DNA from 3 places in the Massilia sp. CCM 8734 genome. Region 2 is predicted to be linked to each of the others. Evidence: predicted binding sites of a transcription regulator. Region 2 holds the regulator's gene; each other region holds the start of a gene.
The links. The regulator LexA, encoded in region 2, represses DNA repair genes until DNA is damaged. The targets are predictions, from matches to a motif close to ACTGTATNNNNATACAGT.

Region 1: the regulator LexA is predicted to act here: its motif matches at 4,737-4,754, upstream of imuA (translesion DNA synthesis-associated protein ImuA).
Region 3: the regulator LexA is predicted to act here: its motif matches at 3,132-3,149, upstream of dinB (DNA polymerase IV).

The regions. Positions count from the first base shown of each region.
Region 1 covers NZ_WHJI01000031.1:36,191-46,649, reverse strand. The annotation lists gene F2P46_RS24460 (PHB depolymerase family esterase) at 1-386, shown strand, start outside; gene F2P46_RS24455 (hypothetical protein) at 383-652, shown strand; gene F2P46_RS24450 (hypothetical protein) at 924-1,136, opposite strand; gene F2P46_RS24445 (hypothetical protein) at 1,129-1,521, opposite strand; gene F2P46_RS24440 (PHB depolymerase family esterase) at 2,212-2,859, shown strand; gene F2P46_RS37100 (hypothetical protein) at 2,918-3,955, shown strand; gene F2P46_RS24430 (hypothetical protein) at 4,011-4,418, shown strand; gene F2P46_RS24425 (hypothetical protein) at 4,419-4,619, shown strand; gene imuA (translesion DNA synthesis-associated protein ImuA) at 4,772-5,479, shown strand; gene F2P46_RS24415 (DNA polymerase Y family protein) at 5,409-6,893, shown strand; gene F2P46_RS24410 (S9 family peptidase) at 7,023-7,784, shown strand; gene F2P46_RS24405 (hypothetical protein) at 7,876-8,226, opposite strand; gene F2P46_RS24400 (M61 family metallopeptidase) at 8,331-10,253, opposite strand.
Region 2 covers NZ_WHJI01000016.1:21,348-31,806, forward strand. The annotation lists gene F2P46_RS16415 (replicative DNA helicase) at 1-512, opposite strand, end outside; gene rplI (50S ribosomal protein L9) at 654-1,106, opposite strand; gene rpsR (30S ribosomal protein S18) at 1,133-1,423, opposite strand; gene priB (primosomal replication protein N) at 1,458-1,751, opposite strand; gene rpsF (30S ribosomal protein S6) at 1,792-2,196, opposite strand; gene F2P46_RS16440 (DUF29 domain-containing protein) at 2,486-2,932, opposite strand; gene lexA (transcriptional repressor LexA) at 3,174-3,809, shown strand; gene F2P46_RS16450 (sel1 repeat family protein) at 3,844-4,569, opposite strand; gene F2P46_RS16455 (WGR and DUF4132 domain-containing protein) at 4,759-8,457, shown strand; gene F2P46_RS16460 (DUF4132 domain-containing protein) at 8,448-10,459, shown strand, end outside.
Region 3 covers NZ_WHJI01000003.1:105,158-115,616, forward strand. The annotation lists gene F2P46_RS04210 (L-asparaginase) at 1-102, opposite strand, end outside; gene F2P46_RS04215 (asparaginase domain-containing protein) at 249-734, shown strand; gene F2P46_RS04220 (recombination-associated protein RdgC) at 983-1,879, opposite strand; gene dinB (DNA polymerase IV) at 2,027-3,100, opposite strand; gene F2P46_RS04230 (TetR/AcrR family transcriptional regulator) at 3,223-3,900, opposite strand; gene F2P46_RS04235 (triacylglycerol lipase) at 4,187-5,098, shown strand; gene F2P46_RS04240 (lipase secretion chaperone) at 5,109-6,029, shown strand; gene F2P46_RS04245 (S8 family serine peptidase) at 6,211-8,031, opposite strand; gene F2P46_RS04250 (transposase) at 8,818-9,729, opposite strand; gene F2P46_RS04255 (TonB-dependent receptor) at 9,910-10,459, opposite strand, start outside.

The sequences.
Region 1 (10,459 bases), on a different contig from region 2:
ACGGCGCGCGGGTCGACAGCGCGATTGCCGAGGTGCTCGAACGGCGTCCGGGGTTTCCGTCGATGCCGACCATCCTGATCCAGGGCGAGGACGATCGCGTGGTGCGTCTGGTCAACCAGGCGCACTTGCGGCGCCAGGCGATGCTGGTCAATGACTTGCCGCCGGCCACGCCGGTGCGGGTGGCGCAGAAGGCCGGGGGGCGCAGTGGCTTGCCGTACCAGCTGCATGACGTGTACCGGGGCCGCAAGCTGATCCTGCGGGTGGCCCAGATCGCCCAGCTGCAACATGCCTGGAGCGGGGGCGACGCGCGCCTGTCGTTCAACTCGGCGGCGGGGCCGGACGCGAGCAAGATGCTGGTCGATTTCTTCGGAAAACACCGGCGTTGACGCTGGTTTCTTTCTGGGCAATGATGCGCACAAGTCATTCATGCGCCCAGGAGCTTGCATGTTGTTCGATAAGAAAAAGTTGGAAAGACATTTGCCAAGGCTTCATGGTGCGCGACTGTACCATTGGCTTTGCCGATGGACGCATCGGCCTGATGCTGGTGGAAATGTCGGACGAGCTGCTTCGGCGTCTGCACGATGCTCGCGTCGACCATCTGACCGCCACGCGCAACTACAGAGATGCATCAATTCAACCAAGCCGGCCATAAAACTACACCTTGGGGCCTTGCCCCAAACCCCACTAAGCGCTTGGTCGTCAGGGGGCAGGATTAAAAACCATATCCTGCCCCGTGACGACCAGTTTTCTTATTCATTCGGCATCAGGCAATCGCTACGGTGAACATACTCACCCGTTCGTTTTTGAAGATAAATCTGTTAACATACGCTGCGGTTTCCGTTTTTCCTTGACACTGCAACGTCTCTTGCAGTTTTATATCAATAAAAATATAAAATTAATCAATGCAATAATAAAAATAATTATTATATTGTTTTATTAATACTTTCTTCAAATTGGCTCTTGAAATCGGGTATCATGCGCTGTAGCCGTTCAAGGTCATCATACATCTCGCATTGTTGGTCTTCATCTTCAATTGTTTTGACCACTGCAGTCAGGTGCTTCATATGTTCTTCTAAAGCAGTAAGCACTACTCGCCATTCTCCTACCGTTGCTTTAATACTCGTTAGATCAGCCATTTTTAATCTCCAATGGATTAAGTTTTACAGATTTATTTGGATCGATTCCGAATTCTTCAAGAAGGCCAATATACTTCAGAAATGGCATATCTCGCTCAGGCGCCAACATAAAATGACCTTTATGATTCGGGCGCATATCCTTGACTACACGAATGCCGTCCGGCAGTATTGCGTTCTTCTTAATTTTCCATATATTTTTACCCTTTTCTTTCATGAGCGGCGTTATGCTATCAAAAGCAGAGAAGCCGTTTCCATTAGCACGTATTACAAGGATTCCATTCACTTCCACAACTAAACAATCCTTTAAACCTCGCGTCTCAGAAAAAGATGGCGACTCAGAATTTCCCATTCTAAACAAATTTAGGTGGAGGGATGCGAGATCCATGATGAATAAGTTTTCAAGAGTTACCAATTTTTTTCTCCAAAATTAACACAGGAAAAAATATAGTAAAAACTTAACTGCAAAAGGTCATGCGAAATAGCAGGCACTGAACCAATAAATCATTCAGTAAGTAGGCTGGAACGGCAATCAAGCAAAGCCCCAGGGTAGTCAATCATAGAAACCCCGTTTGAGCAGTATTAAAACTGTGAATTCTCAAAGCGGAAAGCTTAATAAATTTCCGATTGGCGTTATGTTATTAGCCTGACAGTAAAGACCTAAGTTTGAAATTTAATAAATTTGTTTTCAGGATATGTTTTTGATGGAACCGTGTGGTAGCATGATAAACAGCTAAGTTAAAAAAACCACAAGGTTTGTATACAAAGATTTTAATGCGTTATCATCTATTATTATGAGTAAGTTAGCACATTTCAAAGATAATCATGCAGTGAAAGAGTGTTCATAAAGTAAATATAATTGAAAGCCAGGAAATTGCTCTTTTTGTTGATTTTTTAACATTATCTGAAAATTTACCATGTTTTTTCGGTTCTGTCGCGTTGGCGAACTTCGGCGTGGCAATCATGTAAACTGCGGCGCCCGAACCCACGACGAATCGACATGCTTAACTTCAAAGCACTTCGTTATACATAAGGGCACCTCGAATTACCGGCAAATTTCGCGTGACCGCCGGTCGCGATGCCGGCAGTTGCTTTTTTTGATGTCAGGCCGAGCTGCTTCCCGCCCGTTTCATGGGCGCTGAACCTCGTTTTGTGCAGTCCGGACGGACTGCGGGCGTCAGAACGCCTCGACCCTGGCCTCCTTCAAGTGGGGGCGGGCATGGCCAATATCGTGGCGCTCAACCATCCCGAGCTGTTCGCCGGGCTGGGCCTGCATTCGGGGCCGCTGTACGGAGCCGGGCCCAGCACGGTCGGCGCACTGGGCGTCATGCAGCACCGTAACGGCGCCCGGGTCGACAGCTCGATTGCCGAGGTGCTCGAGCGGCGTCCGGGGTTTCCGTCGCTGCCGACCATCCTGATCCAGGGTGACGATGACCGGGTGGTGCGTCCGGTCAACCAAGTGCATCTGCGGCGCCAGGCGATGCTGGTCAATGATTTGCCGGCGGCCACGCCGGTGCGGGTGGCGCACAAGGCCGCTGGACGAGGCGGCTTGCCGTATCAGCTGCACGACGTGTACCGGGGCCGCACATTGATACTACGGGTGGCCCAGATCGCCCAGTTGCAGCATGCCTGGAGCGGGGGCGACGCGCGCCTGTCGTTCAACTCGGCGGCGGGGCCGGATGCGAGCAAGATGCTGGTCGATTTTTTCGGAAAACACCGGCGTTGACGCTGGTTTCTTTCTGGGCAATGATGCACACAAGTCATCCATGCGCCCAGGAGCTTGCATGTTGTTCGATAAGAAAAGTTGGAAAGACATTTGCCAGGGCTTCATGGTGCGCGACTGCACCATTGGCTTTGCCGATGGACGCATCGGCCTGATGCTGGTGGAAATGTCGGACGGGCGCGACGTCGGCTGGCGAACACGTTTCGTGAGCGTGCGCATGGATGCGCCGATGAGCGAGCGTTTTTTCGTTCTTGAAACCAGCGATTTGTCCTTTGCCAGCCTGGCGTCGGCCTGGGCGCCATCGCAGGAGGAATTCCTGGTGGTCGACCTGGCCCGCCAGGTCTGGGCGTACAAGCCGAAAACCTATCGCGATTTTGAAGAGGCGATTGCTTTCGATGGCCGTGGCTACGGTTATGCTGCGGCCGGTAAGGTGGGGTCGGCAATCAATAAACTGGTGCGGGTGCACAGTAAATTGTATGCGCTCGGAAGCCCGCTGCGCATCTTTGAACGCCTTCCCCGGCAAACCTGGACGGAGCACGCCGGCATCCCCATTCCCTCCGAATTAAAGAGCAGGAGCGATAAGCTTATCACCAAGGCCATTGGCAATAGCGGATTCAATGATCTGAGCGGCTTTTCCGAGAATGACTTGTATGTCGTCGGCGACGCGGGGGCGGTATGGCATTTCAACGGGACCGCGTGGGAGAAATTGCCGTTCCCCTCGGACCGGAAGCTGTACACAGTCACCTGCGGTGGCGACGACTGCGTGTATATCACCGATATCACGGGCACGGTATGGGAAGGGCGCAATGGCGCCTGGGAATTGATCGAGCAAGGCCATCAAACCCTTCCGTACGCCGATGCGGCCTGGTTCCAGGGCACGCTGTGGTGCGCCAACGATGACGGCATGCGCGCCCTTGAAAATAATCGGATGGTGGCTGCGCATCTATTGGGAAAACATGCGGTTCCCGATGCGGTGGCGCGCATCAGCCACTGTATCGATGTCTCGCCGGATGGCCAGAAAATGCTCGTGTGCGGCGGGCAGGGCGCCGCCTTGCATGATAGCGTTGCGTGGCAATTGCTCTTTTCCGGCGACCAGTGAGCTCCCTTTCTCGGCTCCGCTCTGGGCAGGGAAGGAATATGATTCAAAGTAATCTTTGAGCGATTTCAAGATGACACTGCGCGCGGTGCGCCAGGATCGGCTGGATAGGGCACTGCGGCCCTTCCATCCTCATCCGCCACGAGTGACATCGATGCCCTCTCTTTCTTCCCATGAAGCTATTTCAGCGCTCACTTACCCACAGCCGGTCTGGCGGTATCTGCTGCTGTTTCAATCCTGGTCGCAACTGGGATCATGGTTGATCATCGTGCTGGCGAGTACCTTGCCGCTGCACGCGTTCCTGATGGGGCAGGAAGGGGCGCCGCCACTTGCCGGGCTTCTGTGCGGCACGGCGTTGGGATCGCTGGTGTCGGTATGCATGGTCCTGCCGGTGCAGTTTTCCGTGGCGCCCGTTGGCGCGGCAAGCATGCGCAATCTGCTCGATACGCTTGAACGTTTGGGATAGGTGCAAAACCAGCTCACTGGTACCAGCATTGTTTACCGCCAAAAACTGCCGCGTATCTTGCGCTGGAACGAGGGCGCCGTAATGATCGCACAGCTTCACGGCACGATCTTGGTCAGCGGCCCGCGCTTTATTGTCGGATGGCTGCGCAAGGACTTGGTGAAGGCCGCGCCCACATGCGTTATTGAAAATGTTTCTAGTTAAAGCTCTGACCCCGGTTGTAGGAAATTGCTGCAGTTTTGCGTCGGAATGTCAGTCTTCCATAGGGTGAGGGGGAGAGGCTGCGCACGATAGACCTTGCCAAATTGGCAGCCAGCGAGTACTGTATAAACATACAGTACTTTGTTGATTCCATCATGAACTCCCCAGATCTTCTTGCCGCGCCCGAGACTTTGCATCCCGCCTTGTGGCGCGCTTCCCAGCTGGCCCACGCGGGTACGCGCTGCGTCGACAGCGGCCATCCCACGCTCTCGCCCCAGTTGCCCGGCGGCGGCTGGCCCAGCGGCTGCCTGGTCGAGTTGCTGCTGCAACAAAGTGGCATCGGCGAATTGCGCCTGCTGCGCCCGGCCCTGGCCAAGGTGGCCGAACGCCGCATCGTGCTGCTGCAGCCGCCCCATCCACCGCAGGCGCTGGCGCTGGCCGCGCTCGGCTTGTCTCCCTCCCAGCTGATCTGGGTGCGCAGCGCGCGCAATGCCGATGCCTTGTGGGCGGCCGAACAGGTGTTGCGCAGCGGTAGTTGTGGCGCGCTGCTGTTCTGGGCCAGCCATGCACGGCCCGAGTCCCTGCGCCGCCTGCATCTGGCGGCGCAAGGCGGCGAAGCCCTGTTCTTCCTGCTGCGCCCGCTCGCGGCGGCCCAGGATGCCTCGCCCGCGCCGCTGCGCCTGAGCTTGCGTCCGGCCCTCGGCGGGCTCGACATCGGTTTCGTCAAACGCCGGGGGCCGCAGCGCGACGCGCCCCTGTTTCTTCCCCTGACTCCTTGTTTACTTCAACGCCATGCGACTCTGGATCGGCCTCTACTTGCCCCGGCTACCGCTCGACGTGTTCAGCCCGCACTGGTCGGCTGAGGCCGCCATCGTCGTACTCGAGAGCGAGCGCGTGCTGGCCGCGTCGGCGCTGGCGCTGGCGGGCGGGGTGCGCGCGGGCATGCGCCGCGGCGGCGTGCTCATGCTGCTGCCCGCCGCCCGCCTGCACGAGCGCGCGCCGGCGCGCGAGGCCGCCGCCCTGCAGGCGGTGGCCATGGCGCTGCTGCAGTACACGCCGCAGGTCACCCTGGCCGAAGAAGCGAGCTTGCTGATGGACGTGGGCGCCAGCCTGCGCCTGTTCGGCGGGGTGCGCGCACTGTGCCGGCGCATTCGCGCCAGCCTGCGCGCGCTCGGGTTCGTGGTTCAGCTGAGCTGCGCGCCGACCGCGCGCGGCGCCTGGCTGCTGGCGCGCGGCGGGGCCGGGCACGCGCTCGGCATGGCGTCACTCAAGCGCCGCCTCGACCGCCTGCCGGCTGCCTTGCCGCTGCCGGCGCGTCCGTTTGCCACCTGGTTCGACGGCATTGGCTGCGTGTCGCTGGGCCAGTTGCGGCGGCTGCCGCGTCCGGGCTTGCAGCGCCGTTGCGGCGCCGCCTTGCTGGCCGTGCTCGATGCGGCCTACGGCATGACGGCCGAGCTGTTCGACTGGATCGCCGCGCCCACCACTTTCCAGGCCCGGCTGGAATTGTTCGACCGGGTCGAACAGGCCGACGCCCTGCTGGCCGGCGCCCACAGCCTGCTGCTGCAAATGACGGGCTGGCTGTGCGCGCACCAACTGGCGGTGGGGCGCATCGTGCTGCTGCTCGAACACGAGCGCGGGCGGGTGGCGCGCGCGCCCACCGTGCTCGACATCATCCTGGCCGAGCCCACCTGGCGCGACGAGCATCTGGTGCGCCTGCTGCGCGAGCGCCTGGGCAGCCTGACGCTGGAGGCGCACGTGATCGGCCTGGTGCTCGAAGCGCCCGAGGTGCAGGCCATGGCCATGCCGAGCGAGTCGCTGTTTCCCGAGCCCGGCGGCAACGAGCAAGACCAGTGGCGCATGCTCGAACTGCTGGTGGCGCGCCTGGGTCCCGACAATGTGCTGCAGGCGGCCCCGCGCGCCGATTACCGGCCCGAGCTGGCCAACCGCTGGGTGCCGGTGCGGCGGGCGCGCGGCAAGGCGCAGCAGGCGCAGATGCAGTTGCCGCCGGACGTGCTCAGCTTGCCGCGCCCGGCCTGGTTGCTGGCCAAGCCGGTGGCGCTGCTGATGCGCGATCACCGGCCGTTTTACGGCTCGCCGCTGCGCATGGCGTCCACCCCCGAGCGGATCGAGGCCGGCTGGTGGAGCCAGGCGCAGACGCGCGATTACTTCATCGCACAGGGGCAGGACCATGCCCATTACTGGGTCTATCGCGAACGCATCGCCGGGGCCGATGGCGATAGCGCGCCGCGCTGGTTTCTGCATGGCTTGTTTGGTTAGGGAATCGGCAGCGGCTCCTGGTAGCGGCGCCCGGTAACGGCGCCCGGTAACGGCGTCCGGTAACGGCGCCCGGTAACGGCGTCCATCCCGGGTTAAGATGCTCGGATTCATTATTCACCAGGAGCAGGGATGCACAGCGAAAAACAAGAGTTTCCCGGCGCTGATGGCCACAAGCTGGCGGCCCGTCTCGATGCCCCCGACGGGCCGGCGCGCGCGTATGCGCTGTTTGCCCATTGTTTTACCTGTGGCAAAGACGTGTTCGCCGCCAGCCGCATCGCCCAGGCCCTGACCGAGCATGGCATCGCCGTGCTGCGCTTCGATTTCACGGGGTTGGGCGCGAGCGAAGGCGATTTTGCGAACACCAATTTTTCATCGAATGTGCAGGACCTGGTGGCCGCCGCCGCCTTCATGCGCACCTCGCTGAAGGCGCCCGAGATCCTGATCGGACACAGCCTGGGCGGGGCCGCCGTGCTGGCCGCCGCCGCCGGCATTGACGAGGTGCGCGCGGTCGTGACCGTGGGCGCGCCGAGCGATCCATCGCATGTCAACAACCTGTTCGGCGAGCAGCTCGGCGTGATCGAAGCCGAGGGCGAGGCGCTGGTGCAACTGGCCGGGCGGCCGTTCACCATCAAGCGCCAGTTTTTGCTCGATGCCGCCGAGCAGAACTTGAACGTCAGCACGGCCGCGCTCAAGCGCCCTTTGATGGTTATGCACTCGCCGCACGACCGCACCGTGGGGATCGATAATGCGCTGCATATTTTCCAGGCGGCCAAGCATCCGAAGAGTTTTGTGTCGCTCGATGATGCGGATCATTTGCTCACGCGCAGGGAAGATGCGGTGTGGGTGGCCGGCATGATTGCGGCATGGAGCGCGCGCTATGTGAGCGCTTGAGGAGGCGGAACGAGAAGGCGGTACGAGGAGGCAGGCTGCCGCTGTTAAAAAGCGGCAGTAAAACGTTGCTGCATGAAAGGAAGGACGCGGTTTATTCGTCGTCGAATTCTTCGGCCAGGTTCTTCCAGCCCTTGAGCTTGGCGAAGGCGCTGAATTCCTCGGGCGCTTCGAGCACGATCAGCTTGCGGTCTTGCAGGCCAGGGTCGCTGTGCGAAAAATTCGGCCCTACGTAGCCCAGCGCGCGCAGGCGGTCGATGATGTTGCCGACGAGGACTTTGTCCTTGTACAGCCCACCCTCGATCGGTGCGGCGAAGTCCACGTACACGTCAATAATCCCGTAACCCTCGTCGAAAATGCGGATCGCCTTGACGTCGTGGGAACGGCTGCTGCTGTCGCTGGCCTTGAACGGGCCGCTCAGCTGGATGTCGGTATCGGTAGTCATAAACGCAGCATAGCACCATCGGCGTGAACCGGTAGTGCGTCGCCGCGGATCGTCACGCGCCGCCGGCATCAGGCGTTGGCCTCAGCGCCGGTGGCGGGCCTTGCTCAGTGGCGCGGCTGCAGGATCGCGTCGAGCCGGTCCTTGCTGCCGGGAATGCGTTCCAGGCGCGGATAGCGCAAGCCGCCATGGTAATCGAGCGCCACCGTGCGGAAATTGCCGCCTTTGCGCACCAGCAGTTCGATCGGCGCCTTGCCGTCGCGCGCCGCCTTCACGGCCGCTTTCAGCACCTCGGGTTTGTAGGCGCGGTTGTGGACGGCCACGATGCTGCTGTTGCCCGACAAGCCGGCGCGAAAGCCAATGCCATCCCATTCGATCGCCTCGATCGCGCCATCGTTCTTGACGGAAAAACCAAGCGAATAACTGAAGTCGCTCATCTTGTTGCGCTCTTCCTGGCCTTTGATCACCTCGGTCGGCGTGTCCGTGTAGACCAGCTTCCAGCCGGCGCGCGCCAGACCGTCGAGCGGTGCGCCGGGGGCATTGCCGTCCAGCTTGGCGCGCAGGAAAGGCGCCCAGTCGAACGCCTGCACCGATGCCAGGGTGCGCACCACGTCGTCGAACTGGTAGTAGACCGGGCCGATGCTGCCATTGTCGACGCCATAAAAGGTGCGCGCGAAATCATCGAGCGAACGCTTCTCGCCGGACAGTTCGCGGATGCGGGTATCGACGTCCAGCCAGATCAGCATGCCTTCTACATAATAATCTTCGCTGCGCTGCCAGTTGCTCCAGCCCAGCGCGCGGCGGGCTTGCACGATCGGATCGTTGACCGTGTCCTGCAAGGCACGCCAAGAGCGGCCCTGCACGTGGTCGTAGCGCGCGGCATAGGCGGCGATGGCGTCGCGGATGCCGCCGGCCGACACCAGCCCCGAGCGCGCCGCCAGCACATTGCCCCAGTACTGGGTCTGGCCTTCGTACACCCACAGCAGGCTGTTCTGCAACGGCACGTTGAAGTTCGGCACATCCTGGTCGGCCGGGCGGCGGAACTTACCGTTCCACGAGTGCGTGTATTCGTGCGGCAGCAGGTCGCGCCCGAGTTCGGTCTTGGCCCAGTCGGTAAAGTAACCGGGCTTGACGCCGTTCTCGCTCGACTGGTGATGTTCGCGCCCGATGCCGCCGAATTCGTCCGACAGCGAAAACAGGAAATCGTAATGCTTGTAATGATGCGAGGCGAACAGCTTGCCGGCCTGCTGCACCAGCGCGCGGTGCAGGGCGATCTGTTCCGGCTTCGCTTCCAGGCTCTCCGGATTGTCGGCCACCATGTTCAGGTGCACCGGCACCTTGGCGCCGGGATCGAGGTCGATGCGGCGGAAGTGGCGGCCCGCGAATACGGGCGAATCGATCAGCGTTTCCAGGTCGAGCGGCTTGAAGCGGATGTCGTTGCCCTGGCGCGCGGCCGTTTCCAGCGCGGTGCCGTACTGCCAGCCATCGGGCAGGGTGAGCGAGGCCTGGACCGGGATGCGGCGGCTGAAGTAGCCGGCCGGATACAGGGTCATCGCTTGCCATTGCACGCCGACAATTTCGCTGGTCATCGTGATGCGGCCCTGGGCCGGCTCGACTGGCGAGAGGAACTGGTATTCGGCCTCGACCGAGGTGGCGCCCTCGGGCACGGTGAGGTGGAAGGCATGCACGTGGACCGGGTCGCGCGTCCACGCCAGCGCCTTGCCACCGGCCGACAGGCGCAGGCCGGCCAGCTGGTTCAGCGGTCCGCTGGGGCCGTGGTTGCCGGGCACCCACTGCGGATAGAGCAGGGTCAGCGGGCCTGGCGCGGCCGGGATGGTGGCGCGGACGCGGAAAATCTGCTGTCCCACGTTGGTGGCGTCGACCTTGAGCACGATGGTGCCTGGGTAGGGCAGGTCGCGCGGCGCGGGCACGTCGGCGCGGGCGGGCAGGGCCAGCGTGGCGAGCAGGGCCAGGGAGCAAAGGGATGAGCAGGCGGACGGAAGAGGGCGACGGCGAAGCGGAAGGGGCATGGGATTGTCAATACGGTAAAGATCAGCAATGTCTGCGGGTATTCGCAGGGGAACACGATTCTACCGAAAAGCCTTGCGTACACGGGGCCTGGCGCGTCTGCCAGGAAAGGAATCGCATTCCGGCGCCTGCGGCCCCGACCGCGAAAGCGAAAGCGGCGAAGGGCCCGAGACTTTCCAGGGGCGCTGGAAAGCCGGCATTGTGTACC
Region 2 (10,459 bases):
TGCACCGCGATCCAGCCCTGCGAGCCGCGCGCGCCCTGTTCGGCGATGGCGAAGATCTTGGACTCGGCTTCGTCGAGCATCTGCTTGACTTCCTTGCCCTGCGGGTTGAACGCATTGCCCGAGATTTCGTCGGCCACGGTGATCAGTTTGCGCAGCACGCCGCGGTCGCGCACGATCTCGGCGTAGCGCCGGATGTTGGCCGCCGACGGCGTGTTCTGCGCCATCGCGTTCAGGTACTGCAGGCCGCCCACATCTTCGGCCTTGGCGATGTTGCTGAGCGCCTCGAACACGGTGATCACGTCGGCCGGTTTCGACTGGTTGATCAGCTTGACGATCTGCTCGAAGATGATGCGGTGATCGTAGCGATAGAAGTCGTCCGCATGCATCATGTCGGCAATGCGGTCGAACGCGGCGTTATCGCGCAGCAAACCACCGATCACAGATTGTTCTGCTTCGATGGAATGGGGCGGGATGCGGAGGGCGTCGAGCTGCGGATCGGATGGTGCGTTCATGGCGCGAATTATACCTGCTTCGGGTCAACTGGCTGACATAATTGGGGAGATTTGGACGTAAAAAAAGCCGGGAAGACCCGGCTTTTTCGTAGTTGCATTGCAAGCATGATGCCTGCAATGCAACAGTGTGACATGCGCTACTTAAGCAGCTTCGCCAACAACAGCGATCGTGATCTCGGCCACGACGTCGGTGTGCAGAGCGACTGCAACAGCGTGTTCGCCAGTCGTTTTCAGCGGGCCGGTAGGCATGCGTACTTGCGATTTTTCTACAGCGAAGCCCGCTTTCGTCAGCGCTTCAGCGATGTCGAAGTTGGTGACCGAACCGAACAGACGGCCATCGACGCCCGCTTTTTGAGCGATCGAGATGGTCATGCCGCCCAGCTTGTCGCCTTGGGCCTGGGAAGCGGCCAGCTTGGCAGCTGCTGCTTTTTCCAGTTCGGCGCGCTTGACTTCGAATTCAGCGACAGCCGATGCGGTAGCACGGCGAGCCATGCGTTGCGGGATCAGGAAGTTACGTGCGTAACCGTCTTTGACTTTAACAACATCGCCCAGGTTGCCGACGTTAACAACTTTTTCCAACAGAATGATTTGCATAGAGTTCTCCAGTTTATCCGCAGCGATTAAGCGTGGTGCAGATCGGTGTATGGCAGCAGCGCGAGGTAGCGGGCGCGCTTGATTGCGGTGTCAACCTGGCGCTGGTAGTGCGCTTTGGTACCGGTCAGGCGTGCTGGCATGATCTTGCCGTTTTCCTGGACGAAGTCTTTCAGGGTGTCTACGTCTTTGTAGTCGACCTGTTCAACGTTTGCTGCGGTGAAGCGGCAGAATTTCTTACGCTTGAACAGTGGGTTCTGTTGTTTGCGCTTTTCTTTAAGCTTGAGCTTGTTCTTGTCGAATTTTTTACCGAATGCCATTTGAGGCTCCTGTATCTAAAAATGTGCTGACGCCTCAGGCGGCGGCACAGAAATCAATGATGTGAAACACCAGGCTTTTGCTGCTGCGGTTCTTCTTGGCCAGAAATCCCGTGAACTGATGAACGGCGCCCAATTCGGCCTGGCTGAATCGTCCCGAAATCTCGCCCGCGGCAAGCGCGGTGATGTCGAATTCGACCAACCTGGCAACCCCTGCTTCCATCTGCTGCGAACTGTGCATCAGGGTGGCGGTCACGATGGGCACGCCGGCCGGGGTGTAGCGCAATACGTCGCGCTCGCAAATCTGGGCTACGAACTGGAGTTGATTCACCGAGGTGAGGTCATTCGCGTTCAGGGAATCTTGTCAACAATTACGCTGCTGCGGCTGGAGCTGGCGCTGGCGCGGCTGCAGGAGCAGGCGCTTCAGTGCGGTGGCTCTTGGCTGCGTCTTCACGTTGTACCGATTTCATCATCGGCGACGGCGTGGTTTCAGCCTTCTTCATCTTAACGGTGAGGTGACGCAGCACGGCATCATTGAATTTGAACGCGGTTTCGAGTTCCACGAGGGTCTCGTTGTCGCATTCGATGTTCAGGCAGATGTAGTGCGCTTTTGGCAGCTTCTGGATCGAGTAAGCCATCTGACGACGGCCCCAGTCTTCAACACGGTGAACCGAACCGCCGCGCGTGGTTACGCTGGCTTTGTAGCGTTCGATCATCGCCGGGACTTGCTCGCTTTGGTCCGGGTGGACGATAAAAACGATTTCATAATGACGCATGCATAACTCCTTAGGGACGTTTAAACAAATGCCCACCTCGGCGTCAAGACGAGTGTGGGAAGGGAAAGCCGGCGATTATAGCGTGAAGTGGGGCAACAAGCAACACCTGAATTACCCTGGACCATCATGCGACGGGCACGGCGGTCGCTTTCTCGCAGATAGATACCGGGCAGCGGCGCTCACGCCTGCAGTGCGAGCAGCGACGTCGACAACGCTCATACGCCGGGCTGGTCCGCCGTGGCGCCCTTGGCATGATCCCCACGCATCCCAGGCAGGCGGACCCGTCCCGTCACGGCACGAAGTCGTCGTCGCGCAATTGTTGCACGCTATAGGGTAAAGCCAATGGAAATCCGTTTCTGGATAGACCGGTTTCCCTGGCGGCCATGCGCCTGGCCCGCGCATAGCGTTGCTGGGCCACGTGTGCGATGGTCGGAACCAGACTCGGACTTTCGCGCACGAGCTCGTCGATCTGGCCACGCTGGTGGTCGATCGTATTGAGCCAACTGGGCGACTTGTGGCTGGGCTGAAACTGGCATTCAAGCAGATGCATCATCAGCACTTCCAGGCGACTTCCCAGCTCCCTGCGATGATGGCCCACCATGGCTCTCAGCTCCTCTATCAGATGATGAACGTCAAGCTGATCGAACTGCCTTGCACTTAACAAACTCGCCTGCTGCTCGACCCACAGTACGAAGTCGTCCTCATATTCAACAGGTGGTACCGTGAGACGGTCCATGACATCACTCCTCTATCGAGCCCCCTATCGTTGTCGCGCTACGGCAGAATGCCTTGCCGAACAATTGCTGCGCCGTCACCCTGCGCCTTGACGTCCCTGCTTCGCACCGCGAGGGGCGTCCTCTTCTCGATGTTGGACAGCCGCTGTCGCAAATAATTCCCCATTCCGCTAATTAACCCTTGCATTGCGCGAAATACTGTACAAAAATACAGTCTGTCCATATACACAGTCCCGCACATCGATGATCAAGCTCACACCACGGCAAGAACAAATCCTCAACCTGATCAAGGATGCGATCGAGAACACGGGCTTTCCTCCGACCCGTGCCGAGATCGCCAATGAACTGGGCTTCAAGTCGGCCAACGCGGCCGAAGAGCACCTGCAGGCGCTTGCGCGCAAGGGCGCCATCGAAATTTCGCCGGGCACCTCGCGCGGCATCCGCCTGATCGGCGCGAGCGTCGACGCCATTCCCATGCCGCCGCCGAACCTGCTCATGTCGCTGCCGCTGGTCGGGCGCGTGGCCGCCGGTTCGCCCATCCTGGCGCAGGAACATGTGGAAGCGACCTACAGCGTGGACCCGGCGATGTTTTCCTCGCGGCCCGATTTCCTGCTCAAGGTGCGTGGCTGGTCGATGCGCGACGCCGGCATCATGGATGGGGACTTGCTGGCCGTCAAAAAGGTCGACAGCGCCAAGAATGGCCAGATCGTGGTGGCCCGCATCGGTGACGACGTCACCGTCAAGCGCTACAAAAAGACCGGCTCGCTGATCGAACTGCTGCCCGAAAACCCGGACTTCAAGGTCATCCACGTCGATCCGGCAAGCGACGATTTCGCGCTCGAAGGCCTGGCGGTGGGCTTGATGCGCAGCTGGAACTGAGGGCGCGGGCGCAGCCTGGCTGCGCCCGCCTGGTTCAGTCGCCCTTGCGCGGCGCGGTTGCGGCCGCATCGGTCACGATGCGGTTGTGTTCCTTGATATAAGCGTCGGTGGCGCTGCGCCAGGCGCCGAAGTCGGCCAGCACCAGCTTGGCCGAGACCTTGGCGTTTTCGGCGATGCCGGCATACACGCCTTCCAGGTGCAGGCGCGACTGCTCGGTTTCTTCCTTGGTCAAGAGGTCGGCGATGTCCTTGGGAATGCGCTTGGTCAGCGGGCTCGCTTCGTTCAGGTTGCGCACGAAGGCGTTGTAGCAATCCTGCCAGGCGTCGACCTTGGCCGACACGCTCTCGATGTCGTCGTTCTGCTTCGACATGGTCGGAATGCGCGGCGCCGGACAGCGGAACTGCCCTGCGCTGAGCTCGGCGCCATCGTATTTGGATATCCAGTAATCGAGCTCGGCGCGCCGCGTGTCGCGCTTTTTGATCATCTCGAGCGAGCCGGCGGCGGTCTTGTTGCCCTTGGCCGCCGATTTCTTGAACCAGGCTTCGGCCTTGGCCAGGTCCACCGTCCCCGCCTCGCCGTAAAAATACATTTCGCCCATGTGCAATTGAGCTTCGGCATTGCCGGCATTAGCCAGTTTGGTGTAGAGCTGCAGCGCTTGCGGATAGGACTTTTTCGCGAACAGGGCGTTGGCGTCGGCCAGCTCGTCCGCTTGCGCCACGCCGCCCAGCATCAATGCCAGGCAAAACAGGGTTTTCTTCATTGCATGTCTCACGATGGGATGTCCGGATGCGCATCATAACCGGATTGGCGCGGCTCGACAGGGGCACCGCTTTGCCGTAAAGTATCATTTTTTACAACATTTGTCATTACTTATGAGCAAGCGAAACACGTGCGCGGCGCGCGCCGGCAGCCGGTTCCCCCTTCCCTTCACGCTCGCTTAGGACGCCCAATGCGACGTTTCGAATGTTGCGAAGGCGCGTCCAACAAATTCTGGGAAGTCGGGCAGGATGGCTGCGATGTCCATGTCCGCTACGGCAAGGTGGGCACGGCGGGACAAGGGCAAACCAAGACCCATCCGGACCACGCCACGGCGGTGGCGGCAATCGACAAACTGATTCGCGAAAAGACCGGCAAGGGCTATGCCGAGACCGGCGCCGCGCAGCCGCTGGCAGCTGTGCATCCGGCGCCGCCCGCCCCCGCTGCCCCGCCGGCCCCGCTCCCCATCGCGCCCGCCATCGCCGTGCCAGGCGGTTCGGCGCCCTGGCTGGCGGTCGAGCCGCTGGTCGACATGTCGCCCGAACTAGCAGCGCTGGCAATGCCGTCGCGCCGGTTTCCCGGCATAGCGCGCGCCATCGACGCCGGCGCATGCTGGAACGACTTCAAGCCGGTCACCCGCCATTGCATATTCAGTGCGGAGCTCTCCGATCCCGTGTACCGCGAAGCCGTGACCGAAACCATCGGGCGTATCGCCCAGGACCGGCGGCGCGGTTCGCCCATGTCGGACGCCATCATGATGCTGCTGGAAGCGAATACGGGTTCCGGCTACGACGAGGTGCACACCAGCGCCTTCACCGACTTCCTGGTGAGCGACAGAGGCTTGCCCTACGCCGTCGCAGTGTTTCTGCAGCGGCTGGGAATGATCCTCGACCAAGAGCGCGATCCCTCCGGCCTGGCGTACGCCATCAGCGCCGACGTGGACAATAGCGGCTACAGCTGGTTAAACGGCGGCTACCGCGAGGTCGACATACTGTTGCGTGAGCACCTGGCGCAGGCGAGCGAGGAGGACTGGAATGACTGCGTGCGGTCGATGCGGCAGGCCGCACCATCGCTGCCCGACTGGCGCCGTCCCATGCTGGCCATCCTGCTGCCCGATGCGCCGGACCTGGCCAACGAACTGACCCTGGGCACACAGTCGCCGGAAGGCCAGCCACCCGCCCCCTGGTTCGAACAATACGAGTGGTTCAAGGCCTACGCCACATCGGACGCCGCCCTCAAGGCGTTGCGCCGCTGGCCCAAGGCGGCAAGCTGCGGTGAGTACAACATCGGCAAATCGGCCAGGCACGTGGCCACCGTGGTGCGCGACCGTGGCGCTGGCGCGGTCGCGCTCCTGGCCCCGCACGCCATCTACGAGGAGGCCTCGAACGGGCTCAGTTGCATCGGCACGTACGAAGCGATGACGGCGCTGGCGCTTGAAACACTGGGCAAGTCGTATTCGTCCGCGCGTTTTGACGCTGCGGCCGCGCGCTGGCCGCAAGCGGCGATGGCCGTGTTGAGCGAACTGATCGCCAGGGACGGCTGCGGACCGCATTTCGCACGCTGCGCGCTGGCCGAGGTGCTCGCCAGCAGCGCCCACATGGTCCCGGCGTTCAAGCCGTGGCTGTCGGCAGGTGCGTGGAAGGTACTGTCGAACGCCGCCGCGCGCTACCTGGGCGTGCCGGACATCGCCGACGCGGCCGACCTGCCACCGGTGCTGGTCAACCCTCCCTGGAAGAACCCATCGAAAAAGTCGACCTGCGCAGCCGCGCTGGCGCTGGCCCCGATGCCCCTGGCGCCGGTCGAACGCTGGAGCGCGCAGCAGCGCGAACAGCTGGGCAAAGAGACCCGCCGCATTCACTACCACGGCCCGGCTACGCCGTTTGCCGAGGCCGCCATCGCGGCCGGCGACGCCGATGCGCTGATCGCGGCATGGCGCGCCAGCACCGGCTCCTACCATCCACCGGAAGAAGGCGCGCGCCTGATCGCGGCGCTGCCGGCGCCACTTAACGCCCAGGTCTGGAACGCGCTGGCCACCACCGACATCAACCACCCGGCCTGCGCCATCGCCGCCACGGGCCTGGCCGGCTTGCCCGCCCTGGTGCTCCTGGTCGCACAGCAGCCGGTCGATAACCTGGCCTACGCGCTGCACTTCGGGGCGGTCGAACTGGCAGCGCCGGTGGCGCGTGCCTACGCCATGCCCAAGCCGAAAAAGATGATCGCCAGCGCGCGCAACTGGCTGCTGCGCAATCCGGAACATGCCGCCTGTGGCCTGGCCGCCGCCGCCCTGGGCGAAGCGGGCGCGCCGCGCGAGCAGGCGCGCCAGGCCCTGCGCATGCTGGCCGGCGCCGGCCATGACGGCGTGCTGATGGACGTCGCCGCCCGCTATGGCGACGCCGCCGTCACCGACGCCATGCGCGCCATGCTCGATGAAGATCCGCTCACGCTGCATCCGTCCAGGATCGGCAAGTTGCCATTGTTTTGGGACCCGCTCGGATGGACCCGCCCTCTCTTGGCCAGCAACGGCAAGGCGCTGCCCGACGCGGCGCTCGACATCATCGGCGCCATGCTGCGCTTCCCCCACACCGACCGCATTTACGCCGGCGTGACCCAGCTCAAACAGGCCTGCACGCCGGACTCGCTGGCCGATTTCGCCTGGGAGCTGTTTCGCGCCTGGGTCGAACGGGGCGGCGAAACCAAGGAAAACTGGGCGTTTTACGCGCTCGGCATGCTTGGCAACGACAACAGCGCGCGCATGCTCGCGCCGCTGGTGCGCGCCTGGCCCGGCGAAAGCCTCAACGCGCGCGCGGTGGTGGGCCTGGACGTGCTGGCCATGATCGGCAGCGACACCGCCCTGATGCTCCTGCACGGGATCGCCCAAAAGGTCAAGTTCAACGCACTGCGGCACCACGCATACGACAAAATCGGCGAGATCGCCGCATCGCTCGAACTGAGCACCGAAGAACTGGAAGACCGCCTGGTGCCCGACCTGGACCTGGACGAACACGGCGAAATGCAGCTCGACTTCGGCCCGCGTCAGTTCCGCGTCGTCTTCGACGAGGCGCTCAAGCCCTGCCTGCGCGATGCGCAGGGCGCGCGCCTGGACGAGCTGCCCAAGCCGAAAAAGACCGACGACGCGGAGCTGGCGACGGCCGCCGTGGCGCGCTACAAGCTGCTCAAGAAGGATGCGCGCAGCATCGCCGCCCAGCAGGTGCTGCGCCTCGAACAGGCAATGTGCGGGCAGCGGCGCTGGACGACGCAAGCCTTCCGTGACTTCCTGGCCGGCCACCCGCTGCTGCGCCATCTGGTGCAGCGCCTGGTGTGGGGCGCGTATGACAGCGACGGCAAGCTGCTGGCCAGTTTTCGCGTCGCGCCCGACGGCGGCTACACCGACCATGCGGACGACGCCTTTGCCCTGGCGCCGGGCGACGATATCCGGATCGGCATCCCGCACCCGCTCGAATTCGACCCGGCCGTCCTGGCCGCCTTCGCCCAGCTGTTCGCCGACTACGAACTGCTGCAGCCGTTTGCCCAACTCGCGCGCGACACGCACACGCTCACGCAGGCCGAGCGCGACGGCAAGGCGCTGGCGCGCTGGGACGGCGCCGTGGTCAGCACCGGGCGCCTGCTTGGCCTGGTCGAGCGGGGCTGGCACCGCAACATCGGCAGCGGCGGCGAGACGGTCGAATTTTCAAGGTGGTTCGGTCGGGGCAAACTGGCGCACCTGCACATCGCGCCGGGACTGACGGCAGGCTTCATCCACGGTGACGAAGAACAGACGTTGGTCAGGCTGGTTCTCGAACACTACCGCGTCGAAGAGGACGCGCGCCTGTGCGCGCTCGACCCGATCGATGTCAGCGAATTTATCCGGGTAATGGAGCAATTATGCGCGTGACGCCCCCGTCCGATTCCATCGCGCCATGGCTGGCGGCCGGCGCGCTGGCCGACATGCCGCCCGAACTGGCCGCGCACGCCCTGCCCTCGCGCCGCCACCCCGGTCCACCGTCTTGCGCGACCAGCAGGGAGCGATGGGTGCTGTTCCTGACCCGGATGCGCGAAAACTGCACACTGCAAGCGGGCGGCGACTGCGCGCACCAGCCGGCCGTGATCGACACCATCGAGCGCCTCGCCAAGCGCAGGCAGCTTGGCACGCCCGAAACCGATGCGGTCCTGCTGGCGATGGAAAAAATTAACGAAAAAAGGCGGCCGGCGGCCGAAGGCTGTCCTTTTCTCGACGTGCTGGTGGCGGACAAGGGTCTGCCGTATGCCTTCGACATCATGCTCCGGGCGCAGCGCCTATGCCTCGAACCGGCTGCCGGCCCCGATAAAAACGGCTATGAAGTGCACGCCAACACCGACGGCGCCCGCCAGCCCTATGGCATCACCGACCTGGCGCTGCGCGCCCACCTGGCGCACGCCCCGCAACAGATCTGGGAAGAATGCGTCGGCATGGCGCGCGACGCGGCAAAGGAACTGCATACCAGCACCCGCCCGCTGCTGGCCGCGCTGCTGCCCGATGCGCCGGAACTGGCCAACGAACTGGCGCTGATGCTGCAGCCGGAAACGGACGACAAGGGGCGAGCGCAATGGTGCGGCAACTACGCATGGCTGATCGTCTACGCCAGCTCGCCCGAAGCACGGCGTGCGCTGCGCCTGTGGCCGCGCGGCGAGGCTCTGCGCGACGACAGCTTTCATCGATCGCCGCGCGCCGTCGCCACCGCATTGCAGGACCGTGGGACCGATGCTGTCGATGCGCTCAAGGACGGCGTAAGGTACGCGCAGACGGTACAGGCGCTGGCCTGCATTGGCACCCCGGAAGCGATCATGGCACTGGTGCAGGGCCACTGCGAGCTGCCGCCCGACTATCTGGCCGACGCCGGCCGGCGCTGGCCCGATGCCACCATGGCGGCGCTGAGCCAACTGATCGCCAGGGATCACTGCGGCCCTGAACGCGGGCGCCAGGTGCTGGCCGGCGTGGTGGCTACCCACGCGCACCGGGTAGCCGCCCTGCAGCCATGGATTCCGGCGCCGGCCTGGAAGGTGCTGTCGGTCGCCGCCGCGCAGTACATCACGATGCGCGACTGCGCCGCCGCCAGCGAACTGCCACCGGTGCTGGCCGCGCCATCATGGCCCGAGCCGGCCAGGAGCAGCAAGCTGCCGGCCTTCTGGACACCGCTGGTGTGGACCCGTCCCCTGCTGGCCGCCGGTGGCAAGGCGCTGCCCGATGACGCAATGGATGCGCTTGGCGCCATGCTGCGTGTCCCGCACCCTGATGGCGTGCACGCCGGCGTCACCCAACTCAAGCAGGCGTGCACGCCCGATTCGCTCGCCGATTTTGCGTGGGAGCTGTTCCGCGCCTGGACGGAGGACGGCGCCAGGGGCAAGGAAATCTGGGCTTTCCACGCACTCGGCCTGCTCGGCAACGACGAGAGCGCGCGCAGGCTTACCCGCCTGCTGCGCGTCTGGCCCGGCCAGGGCCTGCATGCGCGCGCCGTCGTCGGCCTGGACGTGCTCGCGCGGATCGGCAGCGACATCGCCTTGATGCTGCTCAACGGCGTCGCCCAAAAACTCAAGTTCAAGCCACTGCAGGACCGCGCCAGGGAAAAGATCGCGCAGATCGCCGACGTGCGCGGCCTGACGCGCGAAGAACTGCAAGACCGCCTCGCGCCCGACCTCGGCCTCGATGAACAAGGCACCCTGCTGCTCGACTTCGGTCCGCGCCAGTTCCATGTCGGCTTCGACGAAACGCTCACGCCATTCGCGCGCGCCGCCGACGGCACGCGCAGCGCCGACCTGCCCAAGCCGAAAAAGAGCGACGACGCCGATCTGGCGACGGCGGCGGTCAAGCGTTTCAACCTGCTCAAGAAGGATGCGCGCACCATCGCCGCCCAGCAGGT
Region 3 (10,459 bases), on a different contig from region 2:
GAAGCGCGCGGAGATCCAGCCGGTCAGCAGGTTGACGTGCGTAATGACGCCATAGCCACGATGGCGATGGAAAATAACAGTTCCTGGGGCAAGGGCTTTCATGGCTTCTTGAAGGACAAAAAATGAGTGGACTCATGCGCAGACAACGATTCTAACGCACCGGCAAGTTGCGCGTTTTGCTTTGCGCGCACAAGGCCAACGCTACACGTTATCATACGGCACCTTCTCTTTACGAATTCCAGATCACTATGAGCTTGCGCATCATCGCCACCGGCGGCACCTTCGATAAACATTATGATGAACTGACCGGTAAGCTCGGCTTTGCGGAAAGCCATCTGCCTGCGGTGCTGGCGCGCACGCGCATGACGGTTCCCGTTGAACTGGAGCAGCTTCCCCTGCTCGACTCGCTCGACATGCAAGACGCCGACCGCGCGCGCGTGCTGGCCAGTTGCCAGGCGGCGCCGGAGAAGGCGATTGTGATCGTGCACGGCACCGATACGATGCCGGAAACGGCGGCCGTGCTCGGCGCCGCCGCGCTTGGCAAAAGCATTGTGTTGACTGGTTCAATGATTCCGTACGAAATTGCGAATTCGGATGCGCTGTTCAATCTCGGCTGCGCAAGCGCCGCCGCGCAAATCTTGCCGCCGGGTGTGTATGTGGCGATGAACGGGCAGATTTTCACGTGGGATAACGTGACCAAGAATCGCGCGGCGGGGGTGTTTCAGCCGTTGTGAAACATCGGGCAGGACCAGCCTGCCCAAGCGTGCGATCTTTGGGTACCGCCTCTACTTAAGCGAATATTTGCGCTACATACAAAACCGTCATTCCCGCGCAGGCGGGAATCCAAGCTCCTTCGCGTATCGGAGATGCCTTGGATTCCCGCCTGCGCGGGAATGACGGTTTTGAATATCGTGGCAAAAGCGGATAGGTCGGGCGGCACCGGAGCCGGAACAGGCCACCGAGGCAGCCCGTCAAAACACCGTTACGCCTTCGCTTCCCCACCCAGCGCTTCCACCACTTCGCTCATCATCTTGGCCAGTTCGCCGGTCATGAGCATCATGTCGTTGTCGAAGCGCTCTTCATCGTTACGCGTGCTGGTGTCGCTTTCCTTGATCACGTCGAGCGGCTTGATGCCCTTGATCGCCAGCGACTCGGTCAGCACGAACGAAATCTTGTCGTCCCACGTCATCGCCAGGCGCGTGCATTGCTTGCCTGCCGCGATGTGACGGCGGATATCGTCCACTTCCAGCGCATGTTTCACGTAACGCACGGCCGCCTTGCTCTCGCCAGTGGCGCGCAGCTCGGTATCCTGGTCGATCGTGAAGCCCACCGGCGCTTCGTCGGTTTCCAGCCAGGCCGTCATGACGGCAACCGGCGAGCGCTGCACGCGCAGGCTTTCGAGCGGCATGCGGTCGACCGCTTTCAGCAGCAGCTTGATGACTTCGTCGGCCTTGGCCGGGCTGGCGGCGTCCACCACCAGCCAGCCATTGACCGGATCGATCCAGGTGAAGGTGTTGCTGCGGATGCTGAAAGCGCGCGGCAGCAATTCATCGGCCACGCGCTCCTTGAGTTCCTTCATGGCTTTCTTGCCTGGTGCGAAGCCCTGGGCTTCTTCCAGCTCGGCCGCCTTGGCCTTGGCCACCTGGTTGATCACCGACGATGGCAACAGCTTCTTTTCGGTGCCCAGCAGGATCAGCATCTGCTTGTTGACGGTGTGAACCAGGATGCCGTTGTTGCGCGGCGAATCCCAGCCCTGGCGCAGCAATTCGTTACTGGTGGCCGGAACAAAACTCATGGGCGCCAGCGCCGCTTCGAGTTGCTCGGGAGTGTATGCCCACGGTGCGGGAAGACGGTAAATCTGAAGATTCTTGAACCACATTATGCTTTACCTTGTTTGAGTCAGTATTTACAGCGGGGTGAAGCAGGAAGGCGCGCAAAACCGCTTTCACTTCCTGCGTAACGGCCTGCCCCGGAGGCAGGACTTGCGTCGTCCGCGACAAATCATCTGTGCGAAGGGAACGACATTTTACACGTCCGCATCGGCGAACAGGCTTAACTGTTCGAGGTTTTCGGCCTCGCCCAGGCGGACTCCGACACCCAGCAAGCGTACAGGCTGCATGCCGCGCGCGTAGCCCGTTTCCATCAGTTTGGCGTATTGCCCCACGTGTGGCGCGGTGCCAACACATTCCACGGTGGTCTGGTGAAAATCGGAAAACTTGAGTTTGACGAACAACTTTTGCACGCTTTTCCCGGCCCCGGCGCGGGCAATGCGGGCATTGAGGTTGTCGAACAATTCCGGCAGCAGGGCGATGCAGGCCGGCAAGTCGGGCACGTCCGGCGTGTAGGTTTCTTCGACGCTGACCGACTTGCGCTCGCGCTCGTTGCACACGGCGCGGTTGTCGATGCCCCGGCACAAGTCGTGCAGGCGGGTGCCGAAGCTGCCGAAGTGGTGTTGCAGTTCGAGCATGGTCCAGCTGCGCAGGTCGGCGCAGGTGTGCGCGCCCAGGTTGTTGAGCTTGGCGGCGGTGACCTTGCCGACCCCATGCAGTTTTTTGACCGGCAAGGCGGCCACGAAAGCGTCGACCTCGTCCGGACGCACCAGGCACAGGCCGTCGGGCTTGTTCCAGTCGCTGGCGATCTTGGCCACGAACTTGTTGGGCGCCACCCCGGCCGAGGCGGTAATGCCGACGGTGGCGAAGATGCGTTTGCGGATTTCCTGCGCGATCAGGGTGGCGCTGCCTTTGCAGTGCGGCGAGTCGGTGACGTCGAGATAGGCTTCGTCGAGCGACAGCGGCTCGATCAGGTCGGTGTAGTCGCCGTAGATGGCCAGGATCTGGCGCGAGGCGATGCGGTATTTTTCCATGGCCGGGGGAATCACGACCAGGTCCGGGCACAGCTTGAGGGCCTGGGCGGTGGCCATGGCGGAGTGGATGCCGTAGCGCCGCGCTTCGTAGTTGCAGGTCGCCACCACGCCGCGCTGGGCGGGGCGACCGCCGACCGCCAGCGCCACCTCGCGCAGGGCGGGATTGTCGCGCATTTCGACGGCTGCGTAGAAGCAGTCGCAATCGCAATGGATGATTTTTCGGGCTGGGGCGTTCACGCGCTCTGCTGTGCCCGGTTAAGGGGCAACTACTGTAATTGCATACAGTATTCACTGAAACTGGATTTGTTGCAAGTTGGAAGGCCCGGGTCGTCGTCGGCTTGGCGGCGGACGGCCCAAGCTTAACTCAGATGGCTGCGGATCATGGCCAGGGTACTATCGGCAAAATCATCCACATGCACCTTGGCCGCGCGGTATTTCCAGCGCTTGATGTACCAATCCTGGAACATCGCCACGATATGCCCCGCCAGCAAGTCCGGATTGCCGGCCGGCACAGGCTTGAGCTGGCCGATCATGTCCGCAATCTCGGCCTGGATCGACAGCTCCGAATTTTTCGCCATGCCGCGCTGCTCGAAACTGAGCACGCGCGAGTCCATGTACACGAAGTAAAACCACGGCTGCAAGATCTCGGACAGGTAAATCGTCGCCCGCACCAGCGATTCGAGCCGTTCCAGGGGCGCCTGCACATGCAGGAACATGCGCGGCAATTCCTGGCTGGCATGCCGCACCACGTCTTCGATCATTTCCGCCAGTTGATCCTTGCTGGCGATGTAGCCGTACAGGCCGCCCATCGACAAACCGGTTTCGCGGCACAGGTCGCGCAAGCTCATCGCGCGAAAGCCCACTTCATTGGCCAGGCGGAAAGTGGCGCCGAAAATTCTTTCCATGTTTTCCAGCGCCGGCTTGCGGCGCTTGACGCCGATCCGCTCGGCGTGACGGTCAACAAGATAGGCCCAGATGGTGTCGCTGGTGAGCGGCGTCATCTTTTCAAACTGGGCGAAGTCGAAGCGGGTGGACACCAGCGTTCCCATAGTTGCGTCTACCGCTAGAGTTGGTTTCAGGAATGATTATAGCTCGTTAAAACCACAGATCAATTCAAACCGCAAAACAAGGCCTCCGTATGCTGCACTGCGCGATGCTTTCCGCATACGCCAGTGCTACATTCAAAAAACCGAGCGCTCGCTCTAATTCATAAAACAGCCTAAGCAGGGGCGTTTGCCGGTAGCCGGAGGAATGTGCAGCTTGAACTGCGCAACTCCGGTTCCAGTAGTTCATTTCATACAAAAACCATCAATGGAGACAACAATGATGAATCGCTTTTGGAAGTGCCTGTCCGTTTTGCTTATCGCCATCCTCGTCGTTCCCGCCCCGGCCCTGGCTGCGGGTTACACGCAAACCAAGTATCCCATCGTGCTCGTGCACGGCCTGTTCGGCTTCGAAAAACTGGGGCCGGTCGAGTACTTCTACGGCATCCCCTCGGCCCTGCGCAGCGGTGGAGCGAAAGTCTATACCGTCACGGTCTCGGGCGCCAACAGTACCGAAGTGCGCGGCGAACAATTGCTCTCGCAAGTGAAACAAATCATGGCTGCCACCGGCGCCGCCAAGGTCAATCTGATCGGCCACAGCCACGGCGGGCCGACCGTGCGCTACGTCGCTTCGGTAGCGCCCAACCTGGTCGCGTCGGCCAGCTCGGTGGCGGGTGTGAACAAGGGCTCGAAGATCGCCGACATCCTGACCGGCAACGCCCCCGAAGTGGGCAATGCGCTGGCCAACGCGGTGGCCGCGCTGATGGACTTCCTCACCGGTCGTTCCGGCTTGCCGCAGGATGGCGCGGCTGCGCTCGCCTCGCTCAGCACGGCCGGCTCGGCCGCCTTTAACCAACGCCATCCGCAGGGCGTGCCGACCAGCGCATGCGGCGAAGGCGCCAACCATGTCAATGGCGTGTACTACTTTTCGTGGAGCGGGGCCCAGCCCTACACCAATGTGTTCGATGCGATCGACCCGTTCATGGCGCTGACCGGCGCGGCGTTCGGCGGCAAGAACGATGGCCTGGTCAGCAGCTGTTCCAGCCGCCTGGGGCGCGTGATCCGCGACGACTACGCCATGAACCACCTCGACGAAGTGAACCAGTTCATCGGCATCGTGAACCTGTTCGAAACCAGTCCGGTGACCGTGTTCCGCCAGCAAGCGAACCGCCTGCAGGCGCTCGGTCTGTAAGGAGGCCGCCATGACCGCACGCATGCGATGGAAAAGGTTCGGGGCCGGCGCGCTGGTGGCCGCTTTGCTGGTGGCCGCTTATCCGAGGCCGGAGGTGGCCGCCGTGGCGGCGGCGCCGCCGGCGCCGTCGGACCCGTTTGCGTTCGTGCGGTCGATGGAAGGCACCAGGCCGGACGGCGACGTGCGCCTGGACGCCGATGGCCAGTTGGTGGTCAACGCCGAACTGGGGCATCTGTTCGACTACTACCTGGCCGGGCTGGGCGAGAAGGATTTGCAGGCGATCCGCGCCGAAATCGAGCGCGAGCTGGAGCGCCGCTTCGCGCCCGGCCCGGCGGCGCAGGCTAAGCGCTTGCTGGCCAGCTATCTCGATTACAAGCGGGCCCTGGCCGATGCCGAAAAGACGCTGGCGCCGCAGGCCGACCTGGCCAAGGCGGCACGCGCGCGGCTGGCGCTCAAGCAGCGGTTGCGGCCGCAGTTTTTCAGCGTGGCCGAGGCGACGGGACTGTTCGGTGCCAGCGACGCGTACGACGCCGATGCGCTGGCGCGGCTCGACATCGAGCAGGACGGCGCGCTGACGGCGCTCGAGCGCGAGCAAAAGATGGCGGCGCTGGACCAGCGCATGCCGGCGGCGTTGCGCGAAGATCGCGAGGCGCCCACCAAGGTGATCCGGATGGAAGCGTCGGTGCAGAAGCTGCGCGAGCAGGGTGCGGGTGACGACGAGGTGTATCGCTTGCGGGCGACGGCGTTCTCGCCGGAAGCGGCCAGCCGGCTGGCCGATCTGGATCGCGAAGAGACGGCGTGGAAGGGACGCATCAAGGCCTATCTGGCGCAGCGGGCGAGCGTGGGAACGGGGTCGGAGGCGGTGTTGCAGCAGGTGCGGAACCAGCATTTTTCGGCGGAGGAACAGCGCAGGCTGGGGGCGTATGAGTAAATAGCAGTATAGGTAGAGGCTATTTGTTGACCGCAACCCGCAAAACCGTCTTTCCCGCGCAGGCGGGAAAGACGGTTTAAGTACGGTGGCCGATCTCACCTATCGACGTAAAAAAGGGGACGAGCGGCAAGCCGGTCGTCCCCTTTGTCATGCAGCGGCCAGGCCGCCGCATTGACTTACATTACCACGACAGTTTCAGCGAGTACGCGCCGCTGGTGGCGCCCGTGCCGCCGCTGTAGTACTTCACGCGGACATAACGGGTGGTGGTGGCGGTGCTGGTGTTGGCGGTGTTCAGGCTGTCGGCTACGCCTGCGCCGTTTTCACTCGACGCCACCTGCGTGCCCGCGCTGTTGTAGGCATACAGATCGTAGTCGGCGGTGCTGCTGCCGATCGTCATTGCCGCCGACAGGGTTTTACCCGCTGGCAGTTGAACCACGAAGTAGTCGGAGTCGGTGCTCGAACCCATGTTGCCTTTAACAACCGTGCCGCTGACCGTCACCGCATTCGCCGTTGCGGTCGCGTTGTTCGCTTCCGTTTCGTTGATGGTGGTGCCGGCTGGCGGCGTGGTGCCGCCGGTGACCGACTTCACGGCCGCCAGCGCATCGACGATCCCCGTGCCGCAGCTGTTGCAGGTGGCCGGGAAGGCGCGTGCGGTCGACTTCAGCTTGCTTTCGATCTCATCCGGCGTCAGGGCCGCGTTCTTCGACAGCATCAGCGCGGCAACACCAGCGACGTGCGGGGTCGCCATCGAGGTACCGGCGTAGTTGGCGTAGCTATCCGCGCCTGGCGCGCCGGTGCCGGCGTTCAGGGTCGACAGGATCAGGCCGCCGGTGTCGCCACCAGGCGCCGCCACGTCGATCAGGGTGCCGTAGTTCGAGTACGAAGCGCGGCCGCCCGCCTTGTTGGTTGCGGCAATCGCAATCACGCCCGAGCAGTTGGCCGGGCTGGCGTTGCTGACGTTAACGTTGTCGTTACCGGCGGCGACAATCACCACGGTGCCGCGCGAACGGGCGCCGTTGATGGCGTTCTGGGTCGTGGTGTCGCAAGCGCCACCGCCGCCGAGCGACATGTTGATCACGCGCGCTTTGTTGGCATTGGCCGGCACGCCGGCAACGGTGCCGCCCGAGGCCCAGGTGATCGCATCGGCGATGTCGGACGTGTAGCCGCCGCATTTGCCCAGCACGCGCAGCGGCAGGACCTTGGCGTTGAACGCCACGCCAGCCACGCCGAGGCTGTTGTTGGTCTTGGCGGCGATGGTGCCGGCCACGTGGGTGCCGTGCCAGCTCGAAGTTTGCGCCTGCAGCGGACGGCCGTTGCCGCACGCGCCGGCGGCGACTGCGTCGCCCGGATCGCTGGCATCGCTGTCACGGCCATTGCCGTCGTTGGCGATGGTGGTGTCGGTGATGAAGTCGTAACCCTGGACAAACTGGCCGGCGAGGTCGGCGTGCGGACGGAAGCCCGTATCGATGACGGCAACGACGACGCCGGAGCCGGTCGCCAGGTCCCAGGCCGCCGGCAGGCGCAGGCCGCCGGTGGTGTCGCCGTAGTGCCACTGCTCCGCGTAGCGCGGATCGTTCGGGGTGTACAGCGGCTGCATGATGCGGTCCGGCTCAGCGTACTCGATGCTGGCGTCACGCTCCATCAGGTCCTTGGCGATGGCTGCCACGTCCTTGACGTCCATCTTCTTGTCGAGCTTGAGAATCTGGGCGCCATTGGCGGTGGTGTGCAACGCTTGCATGGTCAGGCCGAACTGCTGGCCCGAACGCTGGACGATCGCCAGGCGTTCCTTGCTCGGCGCGGCCCGGAGGGCTGCGCCCGGCACGACAGGGCCGGTTTCCTTGTACTTGACGATCATGCGGTCGGTGCTCGTCGCTGCCGGGGCGATCTTCGCGTTCGACTCAATATCGAGCACGCTGGCGTGGGCAAACACGGGGCCGACCGTGATCACGGCGGCGGCGCAGAATGTCAGAAAGGATGGGTACTTCGATTGCGAATGCTTCATTGTCGTTCCTTAAGTTTTCCGATGAACATTTTATAAAGGGATCGTCGGCAGCGCGTAGCCGTCGCCGTCCCATTGTCTCCACGTTGTTCTGCAACGTAGCCCCGCCTTTTGTCAGCGAGCGTTGTACCTTACTTGGATTCATGTCGATTTTTGGAAATTTCTAACAGGATTCGGCTGTTTCGCAACACAAAAAGCCAAAAAAATTTCTGCCGGCAAAGTTAATTTGGCAATCTTTGCTTTTTCCCAAATGCAAACTTGTTCATTTTTGTCTATTTCTGAACATTCGACTGATAATTGTCTAAAAATGAACAGTTTTTGACAAGCAATGAACATTGCAGCTCACGCCGTAAGGCCGAGGTCGGATGAATGATTCAGAACAATTTCCTGTGCTACCGTGAATATGCAGTAGACCGCTGAAGCCTGCCAAAAGTTCAGGCAGGCTCATACGGACGAGGACGGTTTTATCACCGGATAACAATGGCGGCGATGCGCCTGGAAAGTGGGGGCCGCAGGGCCCAAGCCGGCGCTTTTCCCTCTATGGGAAGGCCGCTGCGCTGCGGAAAACAAGGGTCCCCCGAGGAGAGCGCCCGGCGTCCGGTCCGACAGGCCGATACGATGTTGGCTTACCTAAAACTGATCCCCGCTCTGACAGATGGGCACGTATTTATCCTACGACCTTCGGCGAATTCTTACTCCATGGACGTAAAAAAGCCGCGATCGCTCGCGGCTTTGGGCTTACCCCGGTGTCAGGTCTGACATTCGGACACGGGCTGATCCGATTTCTCATCAATCATCCTCAGTGGAACGAGTCGCTTGTACGTGTGGCATTACCATTTCGTTGCCCTTGCAAACTTCCGACTGCAACTGCGCCTCATATCGCTGCACCGCCCGGCTAACGGTCTTGTACGACACCCCGAAATGTACACCGATCTGCTTCATCGTAAACACGGTGCTCCAAAACGCTCGCGCCATAGCCTCGTCGCGCTCGGCAAATTGGCTCTGGTATTGCGTTAGTGACATCGACGAAATACCGCGCTGCAATCTGACTATTTCCGACGGCACGCTATGTGCCGCACTATGAAAATTTTCCATCGATAAAGACTCACCTAAAAGCAAGGCATGCCGCGCACTTTTCAGCGGATTCTCCGCGCCCATTCCGCGTGCGACAAAGTCGCGGTACGCTGCAACCGCCATCTCCGGCGTCGAGCCGAACTGGTTCAGCAGCCACTGCGTGTCGAGCCAGGATGGCGCATCAGCATCGGCGCGCATCCAACGATAGCTGCTCCACTCCCAATCCTGAGGCAAGGCAACAAGTCCCGCGCGCACCGGGTTGAGCACGATATAGCGTGCAAGCTCCAGTAAGTAGCTTTCCTTTTGAACCAGAACAGCGTGATAACGTCCTTGGAACAAATGCCCTACAGTATTATGGCGCCGGTTGAAGCCACGCGAAAAATTGCCGTTGAGCTGGCGCATCGCTGCAGAAAGATTGCCGTCAATCGTTTCGATAAGCAGATGAAAGTGATTGTTCATCTGGCAGTAGGCATGCACCACGCAGTTGCTGCGTGCACAGGCGTCGCGCAACGCGCCGAACCACGCACGGCGGTCAGCGTCATCCAGATAGATGGGATGGCGCCGATTTCCCCGTGCAGTCACGTGATAGAGGGCACCAGGAAATTCGAGTCTGAGCGGTCTGGTCATGCAAAGACTCTAACAGCGGTTTTTTGCACAATGCATGAGCACTCGCAGGGTCCAGCCACATTTTTCTGATGACGAGCGGTTCGAGCGGATGAGGCCGTGTCTGAATGTCAGACCTGACACCAGATTGATGGACGTAAAAAAGCCGCGATCGCTCGCGGCTTTGCTGACAGCGGGACGGGCTTAGAAGTTGCCCTTGAACTGCATCCCCCACTGACGCGGCTCGTTGGTGAAGCCGGTCAGGTTGTTGAAGTCGATCCCGCCCACAAGCCGTTCGGTGCCGGTGATGTTGCGACCGTACGCGGCCACTTCGTACTTGCCGCTATCCCAGGTGTAGCCGACGCGCAGGCCGCCTTCCACCAGCGGCTTGCCGGTAAATTCCTTCGCTTCGTACAGGAAGAAATTGATCTTGCTGCGGTACGCCCAGTCGGTGAACACGAACAGTTGACCTTCGGCCAGGTCCATCGAGTAACGCGCAGTGCCGTTGATGATCCACTTCGGCGCCTGCGGCAAGGGATTGCCGTCGATGACGACCCGGCCGGCGGCATTGATCGGATTGGTGATCGTGCATTGCGCGCATTTGTTGACCGAGATGCCGCCATCGCGGATTTCGGTGAAGTTGTAGCTGCCGCCCGCCGATACCTTGAAGCTGCTGGTGACAAAGCCTTCGAAGTCCAGCTCGGCGCCACGGCCGTTGGTCTTGGCCGCGTTGATCAGGCGGTTGACGTTCGAG